2 regions of the Bradyrhizobium sp. CCBAU 53421 genome follow, and region 2 is predicted to be linked to the other one. Evidence: predicted binding sites of a transcription regulator. Region 2 holds the regulator's gene; the other holds the start of a gene.

Region 1 (4,478 bases), 4.0 Mb from region 2:
CGCAATGCGCGACCTGGCCGCGCGCATGCACGCCGGCATCGGTACGCCCTGCGCCATGGACGCGCACGTCCTCGCCGCAGATCGCCTTGACCGCGGCCTCCAGCGCGCCCTGCACGGTCGGCGCGGTGTCCTGGATCTGCCAGCCGGAGAACGGCGTGCCGTCATATTCGATGGTGAGCTTGTAGCGGGGCATCAGAGGAGCCGCGCGGGCGGCTTCAAGGGCGTGCCGCGCAGGAAATCCGCTGCCTTCATCGGCGCCTTGCCGGCGCGCTGCAGTTCGAGAATCCGGACCGCGCCATCGCCGCAGGCGATCGCGAGATTATCGTCGAGCACGTCGCCCGGCTCGCCCGAGCCCTTCGCCAGCTCGCAGCGCAGGATCTTGAGCCGCACCGGCTCGCCTTCGCCTGTGAGCTCGCACCAGGCGCCGGGGAACGGCGACAGCCCGTGAATGTGGCGCAGCACCGCGTGCGCCGGCTGCGTCCAGTCGATCCGTGCCTCGGCCTTCTCGATCTTGGCGGCATAGGTGACGCCGTCCTCGCTCTGCTTCTTAAGCTGCAAGCCGCCGCGCCCGAGCGCCGCCATCGCGCGCACCATCAGATCGGCGCCGAGCGGCGCCAGCGCGTCGTGCAGATCGGATGCCGTCATGCTGTCGGTGATCGGCAGCCGCTCGGCCATCGCGACGTCGCCGGTGTCGAGGCCGACGTCCATCTTCATCACCATCACGCCGCTCTCGGCGTCGCCGGCCATGATGGCGCGGTTGATCGGCGCGGCGCCGCGCCAGCGCGGCAGCAGCGAAGCATGCAGGTTGAAGCAGCCGAGCTTCGGCGCGTCGAGGATTGCCTGCGGCAGGATCATGCCGTAGGCGACGACGACGGCGGCATCAGCTTCATGCGCGCGAAATTCCTCGAGCGCTTCGTCTGTCTTCAACGTCTTCGGCGTCAGCACGGGAATGCCGAGCCGCCGCGCCTCCTGCTCGACCGGCGTCGGCTGCAATTGCAGGCCGCGCCGCCCGCCCGGCTTCGGCGCGCGGGTATAGACGGCCACGACCTCGTGGCCATGGGCCACCAGCTCCAGCAGCGTCGGCACCGCGAAATCGGGCGTGCCCATGAAGATCAGACGAAGAGGCATGCGATCGATTTCTTCCGAGAGTGAGCGGCGCTACTCCGCCGCGCGCTTGGCGGCCTTCTCGAATTTCTTGAAGACGCGGTCGCGCTTCAGCTTCGACAGATAGTCGACGAACAGCACGCCGTTGAGATGATCGATCTCGTGCTGGATGCAGGTGGCATAGAGCCCCTCGGCATCCTCCTCATGCAGCTTGCCGTCGAGGTCGGTGAAGCGCAGGCGCACCCGCGCCGGGCGCTCGACCTCCTCGTAATATTCGGGGATCGACAGGCAGCCCTCTTCGTAGACCGACAGCTCTTCCGAATGCGAGATGATCTCCGGATTGATGAACACCCGCGGCTGCGGCGTGGTCTCGCCGTTCTCGTCGCGCTTGGCGAGGTCCATGGTGATCAGCCGCAGCGGCTGCGCGACCTGGATCGCGGCAAGGCCGATGCCGGGCGCGTCATACATGGTCTCGAGCATGTCGTCGGCGAGCTTGCGGATCTCCGGCGTCACCTTCTCGATCGGTTTCGACACCAGCCGCAACTGCTTGTCCGGCAGGATGATGATTTCTCTTAAAGCCATGGCGGCGATTTAAGCTGCGGGCCTGATGCGGTCAATGCGCTCAGGAACCCCTCCAGACAACCTTAACCACGTTTCTTCGCGGCGCATTAGCCGAGAAAATTAGGGAAGCCTTTACCATAAGTGTTCCCCCTTCGTTCGCCTCCAGCCGCGAATCGGGTACAAGGACTGGCATGAACGAGATTCTGCTCACGATTGGCGACCTCCCGGTCCGCGTCTCCGACGCGATGATCGGCCTTGGCGCGCTGGCGCTGATCCTGCTGCTGGCCATCGCTGTGGTGATCGCCCGCGCCAGCCGGCGCGGCGCGGAACTCGCGATGGCCCAGGCCATCCGGGCCGACGAGCTGGAGGAGCGGCTCGCCGACATGCTGCGGGCCCAGAGCGAATCCTCCGGGCGGGTCGATGCCAAGGTTGATGCCTTCGCGCAGGCGCTGGCCGGCCGCCAGGCCGAGATGGCCCGCGCCGTCAACGAGCGGCTGGATTCGGTGACCCACCGGGTCGGCCAGTCGATGGAACAATCGACCCGCAACACGATGGATTCGCTGCGCGTGCTGCACGAGCGGCTCGGCATCATCGACCACGCCCACAAGAACCTCAACGAGCTCACCACCCAGGTGACGACCCTGCGCGACGTGCTCGCCAACAAGCAATCGCGCGGCGCGTTCGGCCAGGCGCGGATGGAGGCGATCGTCCAGGACGGCATGCCGAAGGGCTCGTTCGAGTTCCAGTACACGCTGACGTCGGGCAAGCGGCCGGACTGCGTGGTGTTCCTGCCCGACCAGCGCCCGCTGTGCATCGACGCGAAATTCCCGCTGGAGGCAATGACCGCGCTGCACGACGCGCGCAGCGACGAGGAACGCAAATTCGCCAGCCAGCGGCTGCGCGCCGACGTGCTGAAGCATGTCAACGACATCGCGGAGAAGTACCTGATCCCGGGCGAGACCCAGGACACTGCGCTGATGTTCGTGCCGTCGGAATCGGTCTATGCCGAGATCCATGACGGCTTCGACGACGTGATCCAGAAGGCCTATCGCGCCCGCGTCGTGCTGGTATCGCCCTCGCTCTTGATGCTGGCGATCCAGGTGATGCAGCAGATCCTGAAGGACGCCCGGATCCGCGACGCCGCCGACCAGATCCGCAACGAGGTGATGCATCTCGGCGACGACCTCACCCGCCTGCGCGATCGCGTGCTCAAGCTGCAGACCCATTTCGGCCAAGTCAACGAGGACGTCAGGCAGATCCTGATCTCCGCCGACAAGATCGAAAAGCGCGCCGGCCGCATCGAGGAACTCGACTTCAGCAAGGCCGAGACCCCGATCGAGGTCCCGCGTTTCGTCAAGCCCAGCACGTCCGAGCTGTTCCCCGCGCCGCGCAAGCTGCAGGCGGGGGAGTAGGAGTTGGTTTGCCGGAGGTGAATAGATAGGCCTCTGGAATACTGGATCGCCCGGTCGAGCCGGGCGATGACAGTTTTTTTGGGGCCGAATCCGTTGCCGCATGCCCGTCCCTACCGCGCCCCATGCGTGCTGCAGACGGGCGAGTGAGTGTTATGATCGCGGCTAGCGCCATATAATCAGCTGTCATCGCCCGGCTTGACCGGGCGATCCAGTATCCCAGAGGCGGCAGTTGGGAGCACGCAGCTACTACGTCTACATCCTCGCCAGTCGCACCGGCGGCACGCTCTACATCGGTGTGACAAATGACCTCATTCGTCGTGTCGGCGAACACAAGCTGAAACTCATCGACAGTTTCACTGAGAAATATGATGTCGTGAAGCTGGTCTATTTCGAACAGTTCGATGATCCCGAGAACGCGATCAGGCGCGAGAAGCGGCTGAAGAAATGGCCCCGCGCGTGGAAAATCTCCCTAATCGAGAAAGACAATCCGGACTGGATCGATCTTTACCCGGAGATTGCGGGTGGCGGCGGATAGGCCTCTGGGATACTGGATCGCCCGGTCGAGCCGGGCGATGACAGTCTTTTTGGGGTCGAATCTGATAACAACTCACCATGACCGCACCTGAAGCCTTGTCAGACGCGTCCGCCAAGCCACCCGCTCCCCCGCCCGCCAGCTCCTGGCGCGACAGCTTCGCGGTGTACTTGCAGCCGCGAGTACTGATCGTGCTGCTGCTCGGCTTCTCCTCGGGCCTGCCGCTGGCGCTGTCGGGTTCGACACTGCAGGTGTGGATGAAGGAGGCCGGGGTCGATCTCGGCACCATCGGGCTGCTGGCGCTGATCGGCACGCCCTATACGCTGAAGTTCCTGTGGGCGCCGCTGGTCGATGCGCTACATGTGCCGCTGTTCACGCAGATGTTCGGGCGCCGCCGTGGCTGGCTGCTGCTCTCGCAACTGCTGCTGATCGCGGCGATCCTGGTGCTGGCGCTGGCCGATCCGGCGCGCTCGCCATGGTTTGCCGCGTTCGCCGCGCTGCTGGTCGCAACCGCCTCGTCGACGCAGGACATCGTGGTCGATGCCTTCCGCGTCGAAAGCCTGCCTGAAAGCGAGCAGGCCGCCGGCATGGCGTCGTACGTCGCGGCCTATCGCGTCGGCATGCTGGTCTCGACCGCCGGCGCGCTGTTCATCGTCAGCGGCTTCGAGTCCGCTGGCCTGGTGCGCCCGTCGGCCTGGATGTGGGGCTATGTGGTGATGGCCGCGCTGGTCGTGATCGGCATCGTCACGGCACTTGCTGCGACTGAGCCGGCCCAATCGAAAGGCGCGGAGGCGGCCACGCATGCGCAGACCGCAGCCGAACGCGTGTTTCATGCGGCGCTCGGCGCATTCTCCGAGTTCCTCAGCCGC
Region 2 (4,478 bases):
GATCGACGACGCGGCGTTCTTCGCAAACCTGCGCCGGACGCTCGGCATCGAGATCACCGACGCGCAGTTCCTGGAAGGCTGGAATGCGATCTTCACCGGCGAGATGCCGGGGATTGCGCGCCTGCTCGCGGCGGCCTCGGAGCGGATGCCGCTCGATGCCTTCTCCAACACCAATCCGGCCCACGTCGCGCATTTCTCGGTGCTCCATGCCGAGCTGCTCAGCCATTTCCGCACCGTCTTCCTGTCCTCGACGATCGGCTTTCGCAAACCCGACGCCGAGGCCTACGATCATGTGGTAAAAGCCATCGGCGTGCCGGCGTCGCGGATGCTGTTCTTCGACGACCTGGCCGCCAACATCGAAGGCGCGCGGGCGCGCGGCCTTCATGCCATCCACGTGACATCGACGGATGACGTGGCGAGGGCTCTGACTGCACTTGGTATTGAACATTAGGAATTGAGGAGCTCCGAGCGTGGCCCTGATGCCGGTTGCCGATGCCCTGTCCGCCGTCCTCGCCGGCGCCGAACCGCTGCCGGAGGAGATGGTCGCGCTCGATGCCGCCTACCATCGCACCCTGGCGCGCGACCTCGCCGCGCGCCGCACCCAGCCGCCGCAGCCGATGTCGGCGATGGACGGCTATGCCGTGCGCGCGACCGACGCGGCTGACCTGAAGGCCCGCCTCCGGGTGATCGGCGAAGTCGCGGCCGGACGGCCATTCGAGCGCACGGTCGGCGCCGGCGAAGCGGTGCGGATCTTCACCGGCGGCGTGATCCCTGACGGGGCCGACGCCGTCATCATCCAGGAAGACACCGCCGTCGAGGGCGACCACATCACGATCACCGAGCTAGCTGCCGCCGGACGGCACATCCGCCCGGCCGGTGTCGACTTCCGTGAGGGCGACGTGCTGCTCGCCGCCGGCAGCCGCCTCTCCGACCGCGCGCTGTCGCTTGCGGCCGCCATGAACTATGCGGAGCTCGCGGTGCGCCGCCGCCCGAAGGTCGCGGTGCTGGCGACCGGCGACGAGCTGGTGATGCCGGGCTCGCAGCCCGGCCCCGGCCAGATCGTCTATTCCAACGGCTACGCGCTGCGGGCGCTGGCCCGCGCCGAGGGCGCCGAGACCGTCGATCTCGGGATTGCCGCCGACACGGTGGACGCCACCACCGCAGGCATCCGCCGGGCGCGGGAAACCGGCGCCGACATCCTGATCACGACCGGCGGCGCCTCGGTCGGCGACCACGACCTGGTCAAGCAGTCGCTGGAGGCCGAAGGCGTCGATATGGCGTTCTGGCGGATCGCGATGCGGCCCGGCAAGCCGATGATGCATGGCCGGTTAGGGGCGCTGCGGGTGATCGGCCTGCCCGGCAATCCGGTGTCGTCCTATGTCTGCGCCTTCCTGTTTCTGGTGCCGTTGATTCGGGCGCTGAGCGGCCGAAAAATGATTCATCATCGCCGCGCGAGCGCCCTGCTCGGCCGCGACCTCGCTGCCAACGACCAGCGCGAGGACTATCTGCGCGCGCGTCTCGAGACGCGCGAGGACGGCACGCTGATCGCAACGCCTGTGATGCAGCAGGACTCGTCGCTGCTCGGGAATCTCGCTGCGGCACGGGCACTTCTCGTGCGTCCGCCGTTTGCGCCGGCCGCTGTTCAAGGCAGCGAATGCGAGATCCTGACGCTGCCCGAATGAGACTTTCGCGGCTCGCCGATTGCGCGTTGCAGAACGCGTTCACCTGAAATTAAGTGGTTGCGGAACACATATCGAACATATAGTGTCCGTTCATGATTTGTTTCGAGTACTGGTGTCTACAAACGGGAGACCACCAGGGAGCGCTTGCAACGAGCACCGCGCTCCTGAGGTCAGCCCCGCCTGCGGGTCCCACCTGAAGAGTCTCGGAATCGAACGACGCTATCAACCGGGGGAATACTCGAGATGCTCACGCGCAAACAGTACGAACTTCTGCGTTTCATCAACGAACGTCTGAAAGAGGCCGGCGTGCCGCCCTCCTTCGACGAGATGAAGGATGCGCTCGACCTGCGCTCGAAGTCCGGTATCCACCGCCTGATCACTGCGCTGGAAGAGCGCGGCTTCATCCGCCGCCTGCCCAACCGCGCCCGCGCTATCGAAGTCATCAAGCTGCCCGAGCTGTCGGCCGGCGGCAGCAACGGCCGCCGCGGCTTCACGCCGAGCGTCATCGAAGGCACCCTCGGCAAGCGCACCAGCACGCCGCCGATTGCCGAGGACGACGGCAACCGTCCGGTCGCGGTCCCCGTGATGGGCCGGATCGCCGCCGGTACGCCGATCGAGGCGCTGCAGACCCGCAGCCACACCATCAGCGTACCACCCGACATGCTCGGCGCCGGCGAGCATTATGCGCTGGAAGTGCGCGGCGACTCGATGGTCGATGCCGGCATCCTCGACGGCGACATGGCGCTGATCCAGCGCAACGACGTCGCCAACACCGGCGACATCGTGGTGGCGCTGATCGACGAGGAGGAAGCCACCCTGAAGCGCTTTCGCCGCCGCGGTGCATCGATCGCGCTGGAGCCGGCCAACACCGCCTATGAGGTGCGCATCCTGCCGCCGAACCGGGTCCGCATCCAGGGCAAGCTGATCGGCCTCTATCGCAAATACTGATTTCAAATACTTGCGGCGGCGAGGAACGAGCAACACATCGGAATCGTTCCTTGATAGATGGCGTAACGTGCCGCCTGCCCGATGCGCTCCGATACCTCCCACGCAGCGTCGCGTGTTTGTGATCGGGGCGTTCGTCGAGCAGTCGTACAATCGCCCAGAAACGAGGAGACACTCGTTCGTTATCGTCCACTCTGGTAGAGGCCCTATGCCTCAAGGAGAGGCACGGGTCGCTACCCTCGAACAGAGGAGCCATCCGATGTGTGACTATAGTCTGCACGCCGTGGCGTCGCGCCCCGCCATTGTTGGAGAGACGCTGATCACCACGACTTTCCGCGGCACGTCGACCCGCGGCTTTGCTTCGGAGAATGATCCCACGGTCGCGGTCTGCATGCTGCCGGGCACCGAGCTCGCTTTCGCCGAGAACGTTCGCTACGACAGCCGCTGGATCTGGACCAAGACGATGAACTTCCGCGTCGGCGTGTTCAACGAAGTCGAGCCCGACGTTCCCGATCGCCATCACGACGCGGTCGAATTCCCCGACGGCAGCCATGTGCTGGTGACCCAATTGGTCGAGGGACAACGCGTCAGCGTGCTGCAACTGCCGGCACTGCATCCGCCGGTCGAGCAGAAGCCGAAGGTTGTGGAGCGGCGGCCCTCCGCATTTGCGTCGCTGTTTTTGGGTTGAGCGCATCGTCGCCGCGGAATGAGCGATCCGGCGGCGGGTGACCTTGAGCGATTTCGAGCGACCCCGGACGCCGGGTTCCGGGGCGCGGCAGGAGATTTGCGTCGGCGGCCGGCTTGGCGCATCATTGGGCACGGAGGACGTGCACTCACGGAAACCTGCTCAACGGAAACCTGCTCAGTGGTCGACAAGGTCACATGGCAAAAGGCTGGACGCGTCACGGAGCCGGGCCGCTACATGTTCCGGTTCGGCTGGCTGACCGTGACGGCTGATGACCTGAAGGTCTGGGAGCAATTCCCGGAGGCTTCCTTCACCCTCGTCAAGAAGCCCGATGCCGGCCCCGACTCCGACGAGTTCCATCTCGGCCTGTTCGAGCTGCCGACCGGACCCTCACCCGACAACGGCTAATCCTCGCCCTGCAGATCGGTCTCGGCCGGCGTCGCATCCACGGCGGGCCGTGGCGCGGCAGCCGGCGCGCGCAGCGTGGTCTCGCTCTCGCCATCACCGGGCACCGCCGGCGACCACGGCCGGTCGATCCCGCCGGGCTTGACCGCATCGACGGCGTAGCCGTCCCTGATACGCCGGAGCACCAGCGCGCCGTGGCGCCGCAACCGCTCGGCGTCGATCACCGAGGCCGCGCAATCCTTCGGCGCCGGCCGCGCCGTCACGATCAGCGCCGCGCGCTCGCAATCATCAGCCAGCGCCTCGGGCCGGCTCACCAGCGCGACGAAGGCGCCGCCGGGCCCCTGCGTCACGCAGCCGCCCGGATCGCAGGAAACACCCTCGGCGAGCGAGGCGTCCATAGCGGTCCTCGCATCGGCGTCCGCCGCCAGCCACTCCTTGATGAGGAAGGCGTCCTTGGCGCTGTGCATCAGATGCAGCCGGCCGTCGCCGCCCCGCACCGCGACATTGCGGCCGTCGGCGGAGACCAGCACGTCCGGCTGTGGCACCCGCACCGCCCAGACCGAAGCCGCCACCAGCAGCACCGCCCCCGACCAACGCAGCGGCGTGCGCAACAGCCCGAGCAGGATCAGGCCGGCGCTGGCCATGATCATCGGCCCGGCCCCAAACGCCGCCATCCGGCCGACCGCGCCGGGGAGCGCGGCGACCCATTGCGTCACCAGGATCATCCAGTCGATGCCAAACCCCATGATCGCCCAGAACAC

The links. Region 2 encodes LexA, which represses DNA repair genes until DNA is damaged. Its sites were predicted from a motif close to TGTTCNNNNTGTGTTCNG; they were not measured.
Region 1: the regulator LexA is predicted to act here: its motif matches at 1,808-1,825, upstream of XH92_RS40975 (DNA recombination protein RmuC).

The regions. Positions count from the first base shown of each region.
Region 1 is NZ_CP030047.1:8,853,593-8,858,070, forward strand. Features, by position in the region: gene truA (tRNA pseudouridine(38-40) synthase TruA) at 1-193, opposite strand, end outside; gene fmt (methionyl-tRNA formyltransferase) at 193-1,128, opposite strand; gene def (peptide deformylase) at 1,159-1,686, opposite strand; gene XH92_RS40975 (DNA recombination protein RmuC) at 1,857-3,077, shown strand; gene XH92_RS40980 (GIY-YIG nuclease family protein) at 3,307-3,612, shown strand; gene XH92_RS40985 (MFS transporter) at 3,690-4,478, shown strand, end outside.
Region 2 is NZ_CP030047.1:4,865,569-4,870,046, reverse strand. Features, by position in the region: gene XH92_RS23285 (HAD family phosphatase) at 1-451, shown strand, start outside; gene glp (gephyrin-like molybdotransferase Glp) at 471-1,682, shown strand; gene lexA (transcriptional repressor LexA) at 1,926-2,630, shown strand; gene XH92_RS23270 (hypothetical protein) at 2,887-3,315, shown strand; gene XH92_RS23265 (hypothetical protein) at 3,493-3,720, shown strand; gene XH92_RS23260 (ComEC/Rec2 family competence protein) at 3,717-4,478, opposite strand, start outside.